DNA from 3 places in the Halomonas sp. DN3 genome. Region 1 is predicted to be linked to each of the others. Evidence: riboswitches for the same ligand, from Rfam matches in the RefSeq annotation. Region 1 holds a riboswitch; each other region holds the start of a gene.
What was found. A riboswitch is a leader RNA that binds a small molecule or an ion and turns the genes downstream of it on or off. The one in region 1 is predicted to bind thiamine pyrophosphate.
Positions count from the first base shown of each region.

Region 1 (8,620 bases):
TCGCGGACCTTGTCGACGTCGGCGCCGCTGCCGGACTCGCCGGTGGAGTAGCTGATCATGGCGACCCGTGGCTCGATGCCGAAGGCCTCGGCGCTGGTGGCGCTCTGCAGGGCGATCTCGGCCAGCGCCTCGGCGTCGGGGTCGGGGTTGACCGCGCAGTCACCGTAGACCACCACCTGGTCGGGCAGCAGCATGAAGAACACCGACGACACCTGGCCGTAGCCGGGGGCGGTCTTGATCAGCTGAAAGGCCGGGCGCACGGTGTTGGCGGTGGTATGCACGGCGCCGGAGACCAGGCCATCGACCTCGCCTTCGGCGAGCATCATGGTACCCAGCACCACGCTGTCATGAAGCTGGGCCTCGGCGGTCAGCGGGGTCAGCTTGCCACGCCGGCGCTCGACCATCGGGGCGACAAAGCGACCACGCTCGGCGTCCGGGTCGAGGATCTGGAGGTCGTCGGGCAGTTCAAGGCCACGCGCCTTGGCCACCTCGTGGATGGCGCGACGCTTGCCCAGCAGCACGCAGTTGGCGATGCCACGACGCTGGCACAGGATGGCCGCTTCCAGGGTGCGTGGCTCGTCGCCTTCGGGCAGCACGATTCGCCGACGCTTGTGCTGGGCCATGCTGACCAGTTGATGGCGGAAGGCCGCCGGTGACAGGCGGCGCTGGGCGTCGTCGTGAATCAGTGCCAGCAGCCAGTCACGATCCAGGTGATCGGCGACGAAGGCACAGATGGCCTCGGCGCGCTCGTGATCATCCACCGGGATGCCGCCGGACATCTCGGTAAGCCGGGCCACGGTGGCGTAGCTGTCGGTGTCCACCGAGAGTACCGGCAGCCCCGAGGCCAGCGCCGGGCGACAGACGTCGATCAGCTGCTGGCTGGGTGACTCGCCATGGGTCAGCAGAAGACCCGCCAGGGGCACGCCGTTCATGGTGGCCAGGGCCGCCGCCAGCAGGGTGTCGTCGCGGTCCCCGGGGGACACGATCAGCTCGCCGGGACGCAGGGCGTAGAGCAGGTGCTCGGCGCTGCGGGCCCCCAGGGTCGAGTGGGCGACGCGGCGGCGATCGGCCTCGCCATGGTGCAGGATCCTGGCATCGAGGGCGCGGGCCACGTCGACCACTCGCGGCGCGGTCAGGGAGGCTCGGTAGGGCACCGCCGCGACCACCGGCAGGGTCAGATCGGCGCCGGTGGCGAGCTGCTGCTGCCAGTGCTGGCGGTGGGCGCGGGCCTCGACCTCGCTGACCGAGGCCAGCGTCTGGTCGATGGCCGAGCCGTCGCCGTCCCCCGGCAATCGCATCAGCATGGCGCCCAGGGTGCGTACCGACCCCACCGCGTCGATGCTCTGACGATGGAATTGCAACTGCTTGGCCAGCTCCTGGGGGTCGGCGACCTGACCATCGGCGACCAGCACTACCTGGGCGTCGAGGGCGCTGGCCAGGCGCACGTTGAGATCGAAGGCGTAGGCGTTTCTCGGCAGTGGTCGAACGCCTTCCACCACGATCAGCGCCGGCGCCTTGCCGGTGGCAGGGCGTGCGACGCGGGCGTGGCGCTCCACGGCAAGTTCCAGTAGACCATCGCGATCGTCACGGCCGAGATACTGCTCCAGTGTCTGGCGCGAGATTGGTCGTGGCGAACCTATGCCCAGGGTGCTGGCCACCAGCGAGCGGGCGCGTTCGTCGTTGCTGCTCGCCTGTTCGCCACCTTCAGACTGGCTGAACGGCTGTAGAAAACCCGCATCCAGCCCCAGCGTATCCAGTGCCCGGAGCAGGCCAAGGCCGGCAGAGGTGAGGGCGACCCCGTCGTCGACGGGGATCAGCAGCAGCGTGCGGGACTGGGTGCTCACAGAACCTCCTCGAGCGTTGGCGAGGACGTCAGGCTCGCGATCAGTGCCCGGGTCTGGCTGGCGATATAGCCTTCTTCGTCGGTGGGGATGACGCGGATCTCCGGCGTCGGGGTGGCGTCTTGAGCGTGGATCTGACCTTCCTCGCCGCGACCAAGGCCCTCGTTGGCGTCACTGTCCAGGCGTACACCGAGGGACTCCAGGTGACCCAGGGTTCGCGCGCGCACCAGGGATGAGTTTTCGCCGATGCCGCCGGTGAAGGCGATGCCGTCGACCCGGGGCAGGGCACAGGCCAGGCCCGCCAGGGACTTGGCCAGGCGGTAGCAGAACACCTCGATGGCCAGGCTCGCGCCGGCGTGACCTTCACTGGCGGCCTGTTCGAGCTCACGCATGTCGTTGGTCAGCTCGGATAGCCCCAGCAGTCCGCTCTTCTGGTTGAGCAATTGATCGACGCCCTCCAGCGACATGCCCAGCTGGCGGGCCAGGTGAAGGTGCAGGCCGGGATCGACGTCGCCGCTGCGGGTGCCCATCACCAGGCCCTCCAGCGGGGTCATGCCCATGCTGGTGTCCAGGCTTCTGCCGGCCCACACCGCGGTGGCGGAGCAGCCATTGCCCAGGTGGGCGATCAGCCAGCCGCCTTCACCACGGGAGCTGACCTCTGCCAGGCGGCCGGTCACGTAGGCATGGCTCGAGCCGTGGAAGCCGTAGCGACGGATGCCGTGTCGGCTGTAGAGCTCCTCGGGGATGGCATAGCGGTAGGCGTGGGGCGGCAGGGTCTGGTGGAAGGCGGTGTCGAACACCGCCACCTGAGGCAGCTCCTCGAACAGCCGACGAGTGGCGACGATACCGTCGAGGTTGGCCGGATTGTGCAGGGGGGCCAGGCTGATGGTCTGGCGAATGGTGCGCACCACGGCGTCGTCGAGCAGGGTGGCGGCGGTGAAGCGCTCACCGCCATGCACTACCCGGTGGCCGATGCCGATGGGCCGGTGGACTTCGAGGTGCTCGAGAATCGTCTTGAGCGCCAGGGCGTGGGTCGCGCGGGGAAGTGAGATCTCACGGGCGCTGCCGTGTTCGTCCGTCAGCTTGAGGCGAGCCTCGTGGCTGCCCAGGCGCTCGGCGATACCGGACAGTCGGGGCGCGTCGGGGGCCTGATCGATCAGCGCGAACTTGATCGAGGAGGAGCCGCAGTTGATCACCAGAATCGGGGCTTTCATGCCATCTCCAGAAAAGACGCCTTGGTGAGGCGAGAATGCGTGGGATGGCGGCGAATCTAGCACCGCCCCGGGGCGCGAATAATTGGCCTGGGGAGGTAGTCGAACGGCTTTGCTGGTGGATCTGACGAAGCCGTGATGAGCGTCAAGTGCATGAATCTTTGGATTAGACTTTTGTCTAACTTTGTGCGGCGGGACTGAGCTTGAGCGTACAAAACGTGCATCCCCGGGCGGTTGAACGCTGCCCGGGAATGCGCAGGGTAGTGGCTTGTCTCAGACCTCCTTGTCGAGACAGTCTGGTTCAGACCTCCCTGTTTAGACCTCCCTGTTCAGACCTCTCTGTTCAGACCTCCTTGTTCAAACCTCCTTGTTCAAACCTCCTTGTACAGCTCCGCGCCCTGCTCGCGGAAGGCCCGGGCGCGCTCCTCCATGCCGGCCATGACGGCGTCGCCGTCACCCTCAAGACCGTTGTCACGGGCGTAGTCGCGGACCTCCTGGCTGATCTTCATGGAGCAGAACTTGGGCCCGCACATGGAGCAGAAGTGGGCCACCTTGGCGGAGTCCTTGGGTAGCGTTTCGTCGTGATAGGCGCGGGCGGTGTCCGGGTCCAGGCCCAGGTTGAACTGGTCCTCCCAGCGAAACTCGAAGCGTGCCTTGGACAGGGCGTTGTCGCGGCGCTGGGCGCCGGGATGCCCCTTGGCCAGGTCGGCGGCATGGGCGGCGATCTTGTAGGTGATGATGCCGGTCTTGACATCGTCCTTGTCGGGCAGGCCCAGGTGCTCCTTGGGGGTGACGTAGCACAGCATGGCGCAGCCGTACCAGCCGATCATCGCCGCTCCGATGCCGGAGGTGATGTGGTCGTAGCCCGGGGCGATATCGGTCACCAGCGGCCCAAGGGTATAGAAGGGCGCCTCGTCGCAGTACTCGAGCTGCTTGTCCATGTTCTCCTTGACCAGGTGCATGGGCACGTGGCCAGGGCCTTCGATCATCACCTGGACGTCGTGCTTCCAGGCGATATGGGTCAGCTCGCCCAGGGTCTTGAGCTCCGCCATCTGGGCCTCGTCGTTGGCGTCGGCCACCGAGCCCGGGCGCAGGCCATCGCCCAGCGAGAAGGCCACGTCGTACTGCTTGCAGATCTCGCAGATGTCCTCGAAGTGGGTGTAGAGGAAGCTTTCCTGGTGATGGTAAAGGCACCACTTGGCCATGATCGAGCCGCCGCGAGAGACGATGCCGGTGACCCGGTTGGCGGTCAGAGGCACGTAACGCAGCAGCACGCCTGCGTGGATGGAGAAGTAGTCCACGCCCTGCTCGGCCTGTTCGATCAGGGTGTCGCGGAACACCTCCCAGGTGAGGTCCTCGGCCACGCCCTTGACCTTCTCCAGCGCCTGATAGAGCGGCACCGTGCCGATCGGTACCGGCGAGTTGCGGATGATCCACTCGCGGGTCTCGTGGATATTCGCTCCGGTGGATAGATCCATGATGGTATCGGCGCCCCAGCGGATGCCCCAGGTCATCTTTTCGACCTCTTGCTCGATGGAGGAGGTCACCGCCGAGTTGCCCAGGTTGCCATTGATCTTCACCAGGAAGTTGCGCCCGATGATCATCGGCTCGGCTTCCGGGTGATTGATGTTGGCGGGGATGATGGCGCGCCCGGCGGCAACTTCCTGGCGCACGAACTCGGGGGTGATCTCCTCTGGCAGACGGGCGCCGAAGCCCTGCCCGGGATGCTGGTGGCCGAGGATGCGCTCGACCTCGTCGCTGCCTCGATAGCCATCGGCCAGGGCCTGGCGACGCTGGTTCTCGCGGATGGCGATGAACTCCATCTCCGGGGTGATGATGCCGCGCCGAGCATAGTGCAGCTGGGTCACATTGCCGGCGCGGCCATCGGCGCCACGACGTGCGCGGCGCGGCGTTCGGGTCAATTCGAAACGCAGGGAGGCGAGTGTCGGGTCGTTGGCGCGCCGGCGACCGTAGTCCGAGGTCGGTCCATCGAGCCATTCGGTGTCGTCGCGCTCCTCGATCCAGGGCCGGCGCAACTCGGCAAGCCCGCGACGCAGGTCGACCTCGACCTGGGGATCGGTGTAGGGGCCGGAGGTGTCGTAGACCAGCAGCGGCGGGTTGGCTTCGTCGGCCCCGGAGGTGCGGGTCGCTGACAGCGAAATCTCGCGAAACGGTACCCGCAGGTCGTCGCGGGAGCCCTGTACATGGACCTTGCGAGAGCCCGGCAGCGGCGCAACCGCGGCCTTGTCGACCTGGGCGGTCTCGGCCAGGAAGTGCGCGCTATGGCGGGGCTTGTTTGCGGAAACGGGTTGATCGAGTGGCATTGGCTTGTCCTTCTCACGGCACTGGGTGCTGTCGTTGTTGTGGGCATGGCGCGAGGAAGGAAGGGGCGTCGTGGCCAGGGCCGTGAGCGCTTGATCCCTACGCTGGTCCTCACCGCGATGCCGTGGCATCGGGGTTACCCCCAGATCAGGTTCAACGGGTCCCATGCGTTGCATGATCTCAGCCGCCTCTTGCGGCCCCCCGTCAAGCGTGCTGCTGATTGTGTCAGTCGCTCAGGTCGAGTCCCATCTGCCAGAAGTCGATCTCGAGTCGTGTTGCGTCGGCGAAGATCCGTGACAGTCGCGTAAAGCGCTCGCCGGATACCTGGGCAAGCTGATCGTCGAGCCAGGCCTGCTCCTGGCGCGCAGCGGCCTGGAAGTCGTCGCTTTCGTACATGGCGATCCAGGCGTCGAAGGGGTTGTCGGCACCGCGCAGGGTGTCCGAGCGGGCGTTGAGGCTTCGTGCGATATCGGCGTAGCCGACCATGCAGGGGGCCAGCGCCACGTGCAGGTCCAGGAGGTCGCCGCGGCTGCCGGCGTCCAGCACGTAGCGGGTGTAGGCCAGGGTGGCGCGGGCTTCGGGCAGCTCACTGAGTTCGGCCTCGCTGATGCCCCAGTCGCGGCAGAAGGCGAGATGCAGGCCAAGTTCCACGTCGAGGATGGTCTTCATGCCGTCGAAGGCGCCGCGCAGCTCGTCGAGGCTGTGGCTCTTGTAGGCCGCCAGGGCGTAGGCCCGGGAGAACTGCAGCAGAAACAGATAGTCCTGCTTGAGGTAGTGACGGAAGCTGGCGTCGGCCAGTTCACCACGGCCAAGGGCGAGCACGAAGTCGTGTTCGATATAGGCGTGCCAGTCATCGCGGCAGGCGTCGACAAGATCGGTAAAGCGGTAGCCCATGTTGCCTCCGGTTGGTGCGGATCCGGAGGGCGGCGGCAAGGGACACGGCGACGAGAAAGGAGGGAGGTGCGCGCGCAGGGGCTGGCACCACCGCCTGATTCCCTACGCCGGTTCAAGGTGTGAAGCCACACCGCACCCGGATCAGGTTCCACGGGATCGGCGCTGGCGGCCGGCGATACATCACGCTGGCCCTGCGCCATCTCAGCCGGATTCACCGGCACCCCGTCAAGCGAGTCTGGATCGAGTCTAGCACGGCTTGCCGGGGTGTCCACCACGGTGAAGCCGGGCGGGATCCGGCTCAGTCGATGGACTTCTCGCCGGAGACATCCGGCGCCGAGTCCGTGCCGTGCTCGCGAAACGACTGCACCGGCATCTCGCGGGGGATTTCCCGTGGCGGCTCGGCCGGGGTCGCCGGGGGCGGTGGTGCCTCGGCGACGCGAAGCTCGCCCACCACCGCCGGGGGGCGGGTCTCGCTCGGGACCAGCAACAGGCCGGCGCGCCTCAGGGCCCGGCCGATGGTCAGGCTGGAGCTCCAGCGGACCAGCGGGGCGGCCATCACCAGGCCGAGCCACACCGGCGTCAGCCAGATGAAGAAGCTCGGGGTGAAGGCCCAGGTCACCAGCGCCCACAAGGCGCCGATCAGTGACCACAGCCAGGTGTGGCGAAAGGCTTCCTTCCAGGGCAGGGCGCGGCCCTCGCGGGACTGTGGATCCCAGGCCACGGTGCGGCCGCTCAGTACCTGAATCACGAAACGACTGTGGAACACCATCATCAAGGGCGCGATGAGCATGGCAAACAGCGTCTCGAGCAGCATGCTGGCGACGAGCCGGGCACGCCCGCCGTAGGCCTGCGGGTTCTGGATCAGTCCCAGCACCAGCCCCAGTACCTTGGGCATCAGCAGCATGCCCAGGGTGCCGATCAGCAGCGGCATGATCAGGTTGGGCGGGGCGATCGGCCAGTCGGGAAACAGCTGGGAGCTCGAGGTGAAGAAGTTGGTCGGCACCAGTGCCCGGATCAGGGCGTCGATGGTGCTGATCACCAGGATCGCCAGCCACACCAGCGATGACAGGTAGGCGAGGGCACCGAAGAAGAAGTGCAGCCGGCTTAGCACGTGCAGTCCGCGTCCGCCGAGCAGGCGCATATGCTGCAGGTTGCCCTGGACCCAGCGGCGGTCGCGCTTGGCGTAGTCGAGGATATGACTCGGCATCTCCTCGAAGCTGCCGCCCAGGTCGGTGCGCATGCGCACCTGCCAGCCGGCGCGGCGCAGCAGGGCCGCCTCGACGAAGTCGTGGCTCAGGATATCGCCTCCCAGCGGCGGCTTGCCGGGCAGCTCCGGCAGGCCACAGGCATCGGTGAAGGCGTCCACTCGAATGATGGCGTTGTGGCCGAAGTAGTTGGCCGCGGTGGCGTGCCAGAAGCTCAGACCGCTGGCCAGCATCGGCGAGTAGAGCGCGGCAGCGAACTGGTTGGCGCGGCCGAACAGGCTGTCCTGGCGCACCGGAATCGGCACCGTCTGCAACAGGCCAAGGCGCGGGTTGGCCATCATCTCGTCGATCAGCTCGATGACGGTCGTGCCGCTCATCAGGCTGTCGGCATCGATCACCAGCATGTAGTCGTAGTGGCTGCCCCAGCGGGTGCAGAAGTCGCCCAGATTGCCGGCCTTGCGCCCGACGTTGCTGTCACGGTGGCGGTAGTGCAGTTGGCAGTGGCCTTCCAGGCGCTTCTGCAGCTCGGCCATAGCGGCCTTTTCCTCGGCCACTACCTCGTCGTCGGTGCTGTCGCTGAGCACGAAGGCTTCCACCTCGATGCCTTCCGGCAGTCCGTCCAGATCCTTGCAGGTGGCCTCGAGTCCGGCGGCGACACGCAGCACGTCCTCGTTGTGGATCGGCATCACCAGGGCGGTGCGGGAGCGGGAGCCTTCGGGTCGCATGGGATAGGAATGGCGCGGCTTCAGGCTCAGCGGGTCACGCCCGGTCAGGTTGAGAACGAAGCCGATCAGCGCGCTCCAGAAGGCCATGGTGATCCAGCCGAAGGTGATCGCGAACAGGCCGATGATCGCCATCTCGAGCGGACTGATGCCCTCCACGTAGAGGATCCGGAACATGGTCCAGACCCCCAGCGCCGTGGTGGCGGCAATGGCCAGGCCGACGCCAAGACGTCGCAGGCGTGGCCAGGGTACCTCGGGAGTATGGGCGTTCATCAGGGGCTCCAGATGCTGTTCCAGGTTTCGCTCAGGCGCTCGCCACGAAGCATGAGGGTCAGGCGGATATCAGCGGGCTGGTCGCCGTCGGGCAGCAGCGTGAAGCTGGCGCGCCAGGTGTCGTCGTCGGGCAGCGGTGTGACCTTGGCCTC
Region 1 covers NZ_CP099965.1:1,335,898-1,344,517, forward strand. Annotated here, with positions in the region: gene pta (phosphate acetyltransferase) at 1-1,844, opposite strand, end outside; gene NKF27_RS05895 (acetate/propionate family kinase) at 1,841-3,055, opposite strand; gene thiC (phosphomethylpyrimidine synthase ThiC) at 3,424-5,376, opposite strand; TPP riboswitch at 5,454-5,588, opposite strand; gene tenA (thiaminase II) at 5,600-6,268, opposite strand; TPP riboswitch at 6,350-6,503, opposite strand; gene mdoH (glucans biosynthesis glucosyltransferase MdoH) at 6,567-8,468, opposite strand; gene NKF27_RS05915 (glucan biosynthesis protein) at 8,468-8,620, opposite strand, start outside.

Region 2 (8,620 bases), 220 kb from region 1:
GCGCGACCACCTGGGGCTGGCGCGGCCTGGTCGCTGATGAGCCGGAACTGCCAGGGCCCCTGATCGCCAGGCCTTGAAACGACAACAGCGGGACGCGTCAGCACGTCCCGCTGTTTTTTATCACGCCTTGCCAGGCTGTCAGCGTGGCGGTGTCAGCTCTGGAAACGCCGCACCAGACTGCCCATGCGGGTGAAGTCATAGTCCTGGCGGGATGGCAGCAGCTTCATCAGCACCAGCGAGACCAGCACCGGCACGAAGGCCGCCAGCAGGAAGGATTCCAGCAGGGTGGCGGTACCGCCGCTGGGGGACGGGAACATCGCCAGCCCGGCGACCAGGCCCGCAGCGGTGCTGAGGACCGCGTTGCGCCCGTCGTAGCGGCGATTGAACAGACCGAAAAACACTGGGAAGGCCGCCGCCGAGCACAGCAGGTCCGCCAGCAGGAACAGATAGAGCACGCTGTAGCCCTGGGCCGCCACCCAGGTCACCGGCACCGCTGCGGCGACGATCAGCCAGCGTGCCAGGCGCATCAGGGTGGCTTCGCTGGCCTGGGGCAGCAGCCGGTGCATGTCGACGGCGATGATGCTGGAGGTGGCGTTGACGGTAGTGTCGGCGCTGCTCATCACCAGGGCCAGACCCAGCGGAATCAAGGCCAGGGCGAACCACAGCGGCACCTCGGACAGCAGCACGCTGAACAGCGCCACCGAACCGTCTCCCTCGAGCCCGAGGCCGACGAAGGCCAGGCCGAACAGGCCCATCAGCACGATCACCGGAAAGTTGAACAGCCCTGCGATCCAGAAGCCCCGCCGCAGCACCTTGCTGTCCCGGGCGGCGTAGATGCGCTGCCAGGTGCCCTGGTAGAACAGGCCGGTCAGCATCACCGCGATAAAGAACGTCAGACCGGCACGCAGGCCACCGGCATCGGTGACATCCAGCAACTGGGGCGCACGTTCCTGCAGGCCCTCGAGCGTCGGCGCGACGCCGCCGGCGGCCTGCCAGCCGAACACCAGCAGCAGCGCCAGCAACGGCAGGATCACCAGCATCTGTACCTTGTCGGTGAAGATGGTGGTGCGCAGGCCGCCGTAGAAGGTGTAGAGCAGGGTCGCGATCATCACCACGCAGGCGGTCAGCCACAGTGGGATCGGCGCCAGCAGGGTGACCATATGGGCGATCGCGGTGAGGCCTGCCGCCAGCGAGATGAACAGATAGAACAGCATGATCGTCAGGGTGAAGGCGTACATGGTGCGCCCGTAGCGATGGATCACGAACTCGGTGAGGCCGTGGCCTTCGGGGATCAGCTCACGCATGCGTCGTCCCAGCGGGATCATCACCAGGCGCGGGACCATGGAACCCAGCGCATAGCCCAGTACCGCGCCGATGCCGCCCCAGGTGGCCGCCTGGGCGGGGCCGAACAGGATCCAGGTGCCCAGGGTGGTGGCCACCAGGGTCAACACCGTGGCGCGGGTGTTCTGGCTGTTGCGAGCCGAGATGTAGTCATCCAGGCCGCCCTGACGACGTCGGGCATAGATCAGGCCGGGGATGGCAAAGATGGCGGCGCACAGCAGAAGCCACAGCGCCGTCCAGGTGGGATCGAGCATCATCGAAAGAAGACCTCTTTCTTGTCGTTGTCCGCAGGGACCGGTGGACAGGGGGGACGAGCGGCGGACAGGAAGAAAGAGGAGATAACGCAACCATCCTTCCCTTCGCCGGCATGACCCGGATCAGGTTCAAAGGGTTACCGCGTGATGCGGAATCTCAGCCGTCAGGCTCCCCCAGGAATGCGCACAGCGTAGGACCGCCTCCGATGGCTGTCAATTGGCGCTTTGGCCGCAGCGACGGGGCGTCAGACGGTGGGCGAGGTGCGCAGGCTGTGCCAGCCATCGTAAAGCCAGTTTGCCGCTCGGCTTGGATCGATGTCAGCCATCGCCAGATAGCCATGACAGCAGGCCTCGCGGCTCGCTCGCACAATGGTCGAGGCGTCGGTGGCGTCCATCACCAGGGTGCGTCGGTGCCCGCCGCCGCCGCGCAGGAAGGGGGCCGCGGGAGCGCGCTGGAACTCGACGCCTGCCGGCAGGGGCGCTGTCGAGTGATGCGTGTCGGGGTGGTCTGGGGCGCACAGGATGACCTCGAAGCCGAGCCGTTGTCCCTGGCGCGCCAAGTCGGCATTGACCGGGGCGTGGCCGGTCAGCACCAGACGCAAGGCCGGCTGGATCAGCACCTCGACGACGTCGTCGCCGATCTGGACCAGCGGACTGGTTGGCGTGGGTCGCTGCAGGTTCATGGACGTGCTGCCCAGGCTGACGCGGCGAATCAGCGATGGCTGGCCGGCGAGCGTTGCATGGATGACCTCCAGGTGCACCAGGGTCTCGCTGCTCGGTGACAGGCGCTCGACCAGGCAGGGGGTGCCATCGTTAGCGTTGTTGTCGATATTGACCAGGCAGGCGCCGCCGTCCCGCGCCTGGGACAGCAAGATGGGCTGTCCGGCGTACCCGGGGCCATCGGCATCGCTGGTGACGCTCAGGTGGGGGAAGGCGGGAGCAGGGGTGTCCAGACGCGTGCAAAGCCAGCTGGTATCCCCGCGATTGGCCAGCGTCAGGGCGTGTTCGATGGCGACAAGGTCCTGGTGGTTCATGGGCAGCTCCCGCGGCGGTGTCGGCGACGCCAGCATAACGTGGAAGCGGGCAAGCGAAATAATCCGGCATCTATAAGCATCTTTTCATAGGCTAGAGAAGACGGCACGCGAGCCGCCAGGGTATTGACCTGCTGCCGGTCCAGGGCAGGGCTTACGCAAGGAGTTGTCCTCATGGAGCGTTTTGCCTGGGTGGAAGAGGCATTGGTGTCGTCCGGAACGGTGCTGGTACGCCTGACGCCGGAGTTGCAGGTGCACGACGTGGTCGGTGATGCCGTGCGCGTGCTGGGCGAGCCTGGAGAGGTCTGGATCGGGCGGGGGCTGGCAGAGCTGCCTGGCGAGGTCGCCAGGGTCGCCGAAGCCTGGGTCTCCCGGGGTGTCGCTCACGCTGCCAAGCCTTCGATGCCGCTGGAACTGGGCGATGGTAGCTGCTGTCGCCTGGCCGATGGTGGGCTGGTGCTGCGACTGTCGGCTCGGCAGAAGGCAAGCCGCGGTGTCATCGCGCGGATGGCCGACCACCTGCCGGTGATGGTGGCCTACGTCGACCGCGACTTCTGCTTCCGTTTCAACAATCGTGCCTACCTCGACTTCATCGGCCAGCCTGCCGAGGCGCTGATGGGGCAGCCGGTGTCTTCGGTGCTTGATGCAGACTCCTACGCCAAGATCCGGCCACGTTTCGATCTGGCGCTGGCGGGGCAGGAGGTCAGCTACGAGGATTCCCTGGTGCTCCAGGACGGTCGCCAGATCTACTTCAAGGTCCACTATCTGCCGGACCTGGTGGAAGATGAGGTGATGGGCTTCTACGCCATCATCCAGGACGTCTCCGAGTATCGCTCGATGATCCAGCTGTTACGGGATGTCCATACCGGGGTAAATCGCACCGATATCGGAGTATCAGAGATCGTCGACATGCTGCTGCGTGACGCCTTGAGCTACCTGAGGCTGGATATCGCGCTGGTCAGTCAGGTCGAGGGGGAGTGTTACACGGTTCGCTGGGCGGCCTCGGATAATGCGCCAGTCGCCTCCGGCGACAGCTTTGCACTGGGTGACACCTACTGTCGGCTGTCCCTCGACGCCGATGACGTCTTCCATACCCACCGCGCCAGGCAGGACGAGCGAGTCAAGGGCCACCCCTGCTACGAGAACTTTCAGCTGGAAACCTATATCGGTGCACCGCTGCGGATCCAGGGCAAGGTCTGGGGAACCCTGAACTTCTCCAGTCCGTCGGCGCGGCGGCACGCCTTCAGCGAGGTCGATATCGAGTTGGTCCGACTACTGGTCGGGGCCGTCGAACGTGTCATTTCCAACGAGATGGAGGTCGAGCGTATTCGCCTCGAACGTGATCAACTGGAAGACCAGGCGATGACCGATGCCTTGACCGGACTCCCCAATCGAAGCCAGCTGGATCGCCACGTCACCCGCCTGATCGAGGAATGCGACAGTGGCGGGATGGTGTTCTCGCTGGCCGCGGTCGATATCGACTTCTTCAAGCAGGTCAATGATGGTTTCGGTCATTCGGCCGGTGACCAGGTGCTCACCTGGCTGGCGCAAACAGTAGCCAACTGCCTGCGTGATGGCGATCTGGTGGCGCGCACCGGCGGCGAGGAATTCGTGGTGGTCATGCGGCGCACCGCCTTGCCCGAGGCGATCAAGGCGGCCGAGCGGGTGCGCCGTGCGGTGGAAGGGGGCGAAATCCGCCTGTCGGATGGACAGACGATTCGCATCACCATCAGCATCGGCGTCAGCCAGTATCGCAAGGGGGAGGGGTTTGCACCGCTGTTCGAGCGCGCCGACCGGCGCCTGTACAGCGCCAAGCGCAGTGGTCGCAACCGCGTGTGCGCCGCGACGGACGGAGAGTCGTCGCAAGAGGCCTCCCGCGTCTAGTCGCTGAAACATTAAAAGAGACCTCTACTGAGCAAGGCGGTGCGGTGCTGAAGTGAATGCCACGGCGGGCGGATCGAGGATGGCCTCGAGAGATTGCAAGAGAAGCTTGGTAGCCGCTGTTCGACATGCTGAATCCTGCACCTGCGGAATCGAGAAGAATCTCGCAGTGTGGCTGATGTCATTCAGATGACGGTGGCGTGAAATTTTTTTACACGAAGTGCTTGCCAAGCCCGGCCCCGATCCGTAAAGTACGCATCCGCTGCCGGCGACGAGCAAACGTCACAGGCGGTAGAGGGTGGTAAAAGTGATTGTTTTGAAAAGGCTTTTTCAAGTCTTTGAAAAAATTCTCCACTTGACGGGCAACGAGAAATCGGTAGAATGCTCGCCACTCGATCGGAGTCGCCAAGACGGCATCGCAGGATGCGCGTCAGGCTCGCTTCGCTTTCTTGAGTCCTGCAGGCATCGCTTGCACGGCGAAAAAAGAAAGCCTTGACGGAACGCTTCGATTCTGTAGAATACGCCTTCCTCGCAAGGCGCTGTGATAAGGGCTCGGGTTAAAGATTCGGGGCTGCGGCGCTGCAAAGCGAGACGCTCTTCCGGCCGGTTTGGCCGAGGGCAAGCTCTTTAAAAATTGATCAGGTAATTCATGTGGGCGCTTGCCGATGAGTCAGTGACACTGTCACTGAAATATCAAGGCAAGCGACTCGTCAAACGAGACGTTTGAACCTTGAGCCAAGTTTGGTCCGCTTAACGGACTATCAGACTTTAAACTGAAGAGTTTGATCATGGCTCAGATTGAACGCTGGCGGCAGGCCTAACACATGCAAGTCGAGCGGAAACGATCCTAGCTTGCTAGGAGGCGTCGAGCGGCGGACGGGTGAGTAATGCATAGGAATCTGCCCGGTAGTGGGGGATAACCTGGGGAAACCCAGGCTAATACCGCATACGCCCTACGGGGGAAAGCAGGGGATCTTCGGACCTTGCGCTATCGGATGAGCCTATGTCGGATTAGCTAGTTGGTGAGGTAACGGCTCACCAAGGCTGCGATCCGTAGCTGGTCTGAGAGGATGATCAGCCACATCGGGACTGAGACACGGCCCGAACTCCTACGGGAGGCAGCAGTGGGGAATATTGGACAATGGGCGAAAGCCTGATCCAGCCATGCCGCGTGTGTGAAGAAGGCCTTCGGGTTGTAAAGCACTTTCAGTGAGGAAGAAAGCCTTGAGGTTAATACCCTCGAGGGAGGACATCACTCACAGAAGAAGCACCGGCTAACTCCGTGCCAGCAGCCGCGGTAATACGGAGGGTGCGAGCGTTAATCGGAATTACTGGGCGTAAAGCGCGCGTAGGCGGCTTGATAAGCCGGTTGTGAAAGCCCCGGGCTCAACCTGGGAACGGCATCCGGAACTGTCAGGCTAGAGTGCAGGAGAGGAAGGTAGAATTCCCGGTGTAGCGGTGAAATGCGTAGAGATCGGGAGGAATACCAGTGGCGAAGGCGGCCTTCTGGACTGACACTGACGCTGAGGTGCGAAAGCGTGGGTAGCAAACAGGATTAGATACCCTGGTAGTCCACGCCGTAAACGATGTCGACTAGCCGTTGGGCTCCTTGAGAGCTTTGTGGCGCAGTTAACGCGATAAGTCGACCGCCTGGGGAGTACGGCCGCAAGGTTAAAACTCAAATGAATTGACGGGGGCCCGCACAAGCGGTGGAGCATGTGGTTTAATTCGATGCAACGCGAAGAACCTTACCTACCCTTGACATCGAGAGAACTTTCCAGAGATGGATTGGTGCCTTCGGGAGCTCTCAGACAGGTGCTGCATGGCTGTCGTCAGCTCGTGTTGTGAAATGTTGGGTTAAGTCCCGTAACGAGCGCAACCCTTGTCCCTATTTGCCAGCGATTCGGTCGGGAACTCTAGGGAGACTGCCGGTGACAAACCGGAGGAAGGTGGGGACGACGTCAAGTCATCATGGCCCTTACGGGTAGGGCTACACACGTGCTACAATGGCCGGTACAATGGGTTGCGAATCCGCGAGGTGGAGCTAATCCCATAAAGCCGGTCTCAGTCCGGATCGGAGTCTGCAACTCGACTCCGTGAAGTCGGAATCGCTAGTAATCGTGAATCAGAATGTCACGGTGAATACGTTCCCGGGCCTTGTACACACCGCCCGTCACACCATGGGAGTGGACTGCACCAGAAGTGGTTAGCCTAACTTCGGAGGGCGATCACCACGGTGTGGTTCATGACTGGGGTGAAGTCGTAACAAGGTAGCCGTAGGGGAACCTGCGGCTGGATCACCTCCTTAAACGACACGTCATCTGACTGTCGGTAAGTGCTCACAATGAATTACCTGATCGATAGAGCGGTTAACGGAACTTTAAGTTGGACGTTTGTGCTTCATTAGCAAGCCACAAGCCGCCAGCTTAGAGTTTTGTGCTCTAATGCTCTTTAACAATGTATATCATGCTGACAAAGTAAGATACGTTTCAAGCGTATCTGGCAATTGTCGTGACATCATCGATTGACAGACCCTTTGGGGTTATATGGTCAAGCGATGAAGCGCATACGGTGGATGCCTAGGCAGTCAGAGGCGATGAAAGACGTGGAAGCCTGCGATAAGGTTCGGCGAGGTGGCAAACGACCTGCGACCCGGACATCTCTGAATGGGGAAACCCACCCAAGGTAACTTGGGTATCTCATGTTGAATATATAGACATGAGAGGCGAACCGGGGGAACTGAAACATCTAAGTACCCCGAGGAAAAGAAATCAACCGAGATTCCCCTAGTAGCGGCGAGCGAACGGGGACCAGCCCTTAAGCAACACAACTGGTAGGTGAACAGATTGGGAAATCTGGCCATAGTGGGTGATAGCCCCGTAACCGAAACCTGAGTGTTGTGAAATCGAGTAGGTCGAGGCACGTGAAACCTTGACTGAAGACGGGGGGACCATCCTCCAAGGCTAAATACTCCTGACTGACCGATAGTGAACCAGTACCGTGAGGGAAAGGCGAAAAGAACCCCGGAGAGGGGAGTGAAATAGATCCTGAAACCGTATGCGTACAAGCAGTGGGAGCCAACTTGTTTGGTGACCGCGTACCTTTTGTATAATGGGTCAGCGACTTATTTTCAGTGGCGAGCTTAACCGTATAGGGGAGGCGTAGAGAAATCGAGTCTTAACTGGGCGACCAGTCGCTGGAAATAGACCCGAAACCGGGCGATCTATCCATGAGCAGGTTGAAGGTTGAGTAACATCAACTGGAGGACCGAACCAGGATCTGTTGAAAAAGATTTGGATGACTTGTGGATCGGAGTGAAAGGCTAATCAAGCCCGGAGATAGCTGGTTCTCCTCGAAAGCTATTTAGGTAGCGCCTCACGTATCACCGCCGGGGGTAGAGCACTGTTTCGGCTAGGGGGTCATCCCGACTTACCAACCCGAGGCAAACTCCGAATACCGGTGAGTGCAAGCGTGGGAGACACACAGCGGGTGCTAACGTCCGTTGTGAAAAGGGAAACAACCCAGACCGTCAGCTAAGGTCCCGAAATCCTGGTTAAGTGGGAAACGATGTGGGAAGGCTTAGACAGCTAGGAGGTTGGCTTAGAAGCAGCCATCCTTTAAAGAAAGCGTAATAGCTCACTAGTCGAGTCGGCCTGCGCGGAAGATGTAACGGGGCTCAAACCAGGTACCGAAGCTACGGGTTCGCCGAATGGCGAGCGGTAGAGGAGCGTCGTGTAAGCCGATGAAGGTGTGTTGAGAAGCATGCTGGAGGTATCACGAGTGCGAATGCTGACATGAGTAACGACAAGGGGAGTGAAAAACTCCCCCGCCGGAAGACCAAGGGTTTCTGTTCGACGCTAATCGGAGCAGAGTGAGTCGGCCCCTAAGGCGAGGCCGAAAGGCGTAGTCGATGGGAAACGGGTCAATATTCCCGTACCTCACAGTATTGCGATGGGGGGACGAAGAAGGCTAGGTGAGCCAGGCGTTGGTTGTCCTGGTGAAAGCCGGTAGGCTGAGGATTCAGGTAAATCCGGATCCTTAAGGCCGAGAGGCGAGACGAACTGACTACGGTCAGGAAGTCATCGATGCCACGCTTCCAGGAAAAGCCTCTAA
Region 2 covers NZ_CP099965.1:1,559,465-1,568,084, forward strand. Annotated here, with positions in the region: gene NKF27_RS06925 (LLM class flavin-dependent oxidoreductase) at 1-37, shown strand, start outside; gene NKF27_RS06930 (sodium:solute symporter family protein) at 153-1,598, opposite strand; TPP riboswitch at 1,679-1,781, opposite strand; gene NKF27_RS06935 (hypothetical protein) at 1,841-2,629, opposite strand; gene NKF27_RS06940 (diguanylate cyclase) at 2,801-4,510, shown strand; rRNA gene NKF27_RS06945 (16S ribosomal RNA) at 5,278-6,815, shown strand; rRNA gene NKF27_RS06950 (23S ribosomal RNA) at 7,056-8,620, shown strand, end outside.
Region 2: it holds a riboswitch for thiamine pyrophosphate, as region 1 does, so the genes downstream of both, NKF27_RS06930 (sodium:solute symporter family protein) here and tenA (thiaminase II) in region 1, are expected to answer to the same signal.

Region 3 (3,094 bases), 220 kb from region 1:
GCAGTTCGGGCACGACCTGTTCGACCACGTCCTCGATGCTGTCCGGCAGCGATGGCGGCATCAGGTTGAAGCCGTCCGCCCCGCCCTGCTCGACCCAGCGCTGCATCTCGTCGGCGATACGCTCCGGGGTGCCGACCATGGTGCAGTGGCCGCCACCGGCGGCGAGCCGTCCCAGCAACTGGCGCAGCGTCGGTCGTTCGCTCTCGATGATCCGCAGAATCGTGGCGTAGCGCCCCTTGGGCCCGCTGAAGGCCTCCAGTGGCGGCAACTCGGGCACCGGGGCATCCAATTCCCAGTCGCCCACGTCCTGACCGATGAACTGACTCAACTGGCGCCGGGAGCTGTCCACCGGCAACAGTTCGTCGAGCTCCCTCTGCTTGCGTCTGGCCTCCTCTTCGGTGGAGCCGACGTAGGTGACGAGCCCCGGCATGATCGCGACCTTCGGTCTGCCCGCGGCCTTCACCCGAGCCTGAAGATCGCTGTAGTAGGCCTGGGCGGAGGGCAGATCGTAGGCCACCGCGTAGATGGCCTCGGCGTAGCGCGCGGCCAGGTCACGGCCCTGATCCGAGGCGCCGGCCTGAAACAGCACCGGGTGGCCCTGGGGCGGACGCGGCACCGTCAGCGGGCCATCCACCAGAAAGTGCTCGCCGTGATGGTGAACGGGTCTGACCCGGCTGGCGTCGACGTAATCGCCCTGGCGATCCCTCACCAGGGCGTCGTCACTCCAGGAGTCCCACAGCGCCAGCATGGTATTGGCGAATTCCTCCGCCCGGGCATAGCGCTCGGCGTGGCTCGGCATGGCCTCGAGCCCATGGTTGCGCGCCTCGCTGTCGAACATCGAGGTCACCAGGTTCCAGCCCAGGCGTCCGCCGGAGATATGGTCCAGCGAGGCCAGCATGCGCGCAGCGTGAAACGGCGTATAGAAGGTGCTGGAGACGGTCGAGATAAGCCCGATGTGTTCGGTGGCCCGCGCCATGGCCGCCAGCATGGTCAGCGGTTCCAGGGTCCACAGCGGACCGTCGGCGACGTTGCCCGCGGCGTGACCATCGGCGAAGAACACCGCATCGAAGCGGCCCCGCTCGGCGAGCCGCGCCAGCTCCTCGTAGTAGCGGATATCGGCCAGGCGCTCGACGCTGGAACGGGGATGACGCCAGGCCGCCTTGTGGTGGCCGCAGCCCATGATGAACAGATTAAGGTGCATGCTGGCCATCAGTCCTTCACCAGTCCGCCGTCGACCACCAGGTTCTGGCCGGTGACCGCTCGCGACCAGGGCGAGGCGAACAGCAGCGCGGCGTCGGCAAACTCTTGCGGCGTGGTCACCCGTCGCAACGGTGTGCTGGCGGCGATCAGGTCGAACACCGCCTCCGGCGTGGCGCGGGAGGCATCGGTGGTGCGCAACAGGCCGCCGGAGATCATGTTCACGGTGATATTGTCCGGGCCCAGATCGTGGCCCAGGGTGCGCGTCAGCGACAGCAGCGCCGCCTTGGCGGCGGTGTAGTCGTGGTAGGGCACCACCGGGTTCTGGAACAGGTTGGTACCGATATTGACGATGCGACCAAAGCCGGCCTCACGCATGCCGGCAAGCGACGCCTGCACCGTGTTCAGTGCTCCCCGGGCGACGCCCTGAAGCTGATGATCGAGATGCTCCCAGGTCAGCTCGTCGGGACCGGGACGGGCGTCGCCGTTGAAAGCGAAGTCCGGCAGCGCATTGTTGATCAAGGTGGTGACCGGTGCGCCGAAGTGCTCGCGGGCACGCGCGAACATGGCATCGACGGCGCTGCGATCACAGACGTCGGCGGCCACCGCCAGGGCTTGCTCGGGATAGTCGGCTACCAGCGCGTTGGCGCCCTCTTCGCTGCGTCGATAGTTGACCACCACCCGCGCGCCCTGCTCGAGGAAACTGCGCGCCAGGCTGACACCGAGGCCACGTCCAGCGCCGGTGACGACGACCAGCTGGCGGGAAATAGGAAGCGCAGGCGGACTTACGGAAGCTGAAGGTAAGGCGTCGGAAAGGGTCATCTGGCGGGTCCTTGGTCGAGGCGAGGAACGCACGCCGACCCCTGGACTGACGACTGCGCTGACATCCCTTCGCCGGTATGAACTGGATCAGGTTCGACGGGTGTTTCTCAGCCCCGCTATCGTGCGGGACACCCCGTGCCATGCGCCTTCGACCTTAGCCCATCGGCGCGGGGCGGACAAGCCGCGCAGCACCTGGAACATCACCGCAGCCAGGGCATGCAGACGGGCGCTTCAGACCCGACGGTCAGCCCGGTGCCTGGACGGCTTCCATCAAGTCACTTCCTTCCTCTCCCGCCCGATTGACCCTGGTCGAGACCGGCCATGCCTCGAAGGCGCCAGCGGGTAGATGCCGCACCGTCTGGCGCATGACGTCGCGATCACTCAGCTCAGGATCGAGCCAGGGTTCAAGGCTGGCGTCGTCCAGCGCCAGCGGCATCCGGGCGTGCACCTGACTCGCGCAGCCCCGGGCGGGTTCGGTGAGGATGGCAAGGCCCGGCCTGCCGTCGTCCCTTTCACTGAAGATCGCCGCCAGCCACAGCGGCGCGCGATCTTCACGACACAAGAAATAAGGCTGCTTGCCGGTCTCGCCCGGCAGCCACTCGTACCAGCCGTCCGCCGGCACCAGGCAGCGATGGCGAGCAAAGGCCCCACGAAAATAGCGCGAGGTGGCGACCTTCTCCACGGTGGCGTTGATCGGCTCCGGCGCCCCGGCCTGGGCCCAGTGGGGTCGATAGCCCCACCACATCGAGGTAAAGGAAGGTACAACCTCCCCGTCCATGGCGAGTGACGTGATCCAGGTGCCCGGCGCGACATTGTAGCGAGGTGGCGGCTCCTGCTCGGGCAGGCGCGGCGCCACCGGCAAGCGCATCAGCGCCGCAAGCTGAGCAAAAGGTGTGTAACAGGCGAAACGGCCGCACATGGATACCTCCTTTACCGGACCCTGCAGGATCAGCCTAGCACCATCTCTTGCGTCCACTCAGGCCACCTGTGCGCGCTACAGGTTAGTCATCTGCGAACGTTAAGTTTTCGCTAAGCTAGGCAGCCTAGCCTTGCCATCAACTCCTCTTTCAAGGAC
Region 3 covers NZ_CP099965.1:1,556,328-1,559,421, reverse strand. Annotated here, with positions in the region: gene NKF27_RS06925 (LLM class flavin-dependent oxidoreductase) at 1-1,201, opposite strand, end outside; gene NKF27_RS06920 (3-oxoacyl-ACP reductase) at 1,210-2,019, opposite strand; TPP riboswitch at 2,067-2,165, opposite strand; gene NKF27_RS06915 (SOS response-associated peptidase) at 2,264-2,938, opposite strand.
Region 3: it holds a riboswitch for thiamine pyrophosphate, as region 1 does, so the genes downstream of both, NKF27_RS06920 (3-oxoacyl-ACP reductase) here and tenA (thiaminase II) in region 1, are expected to answer to the same signal.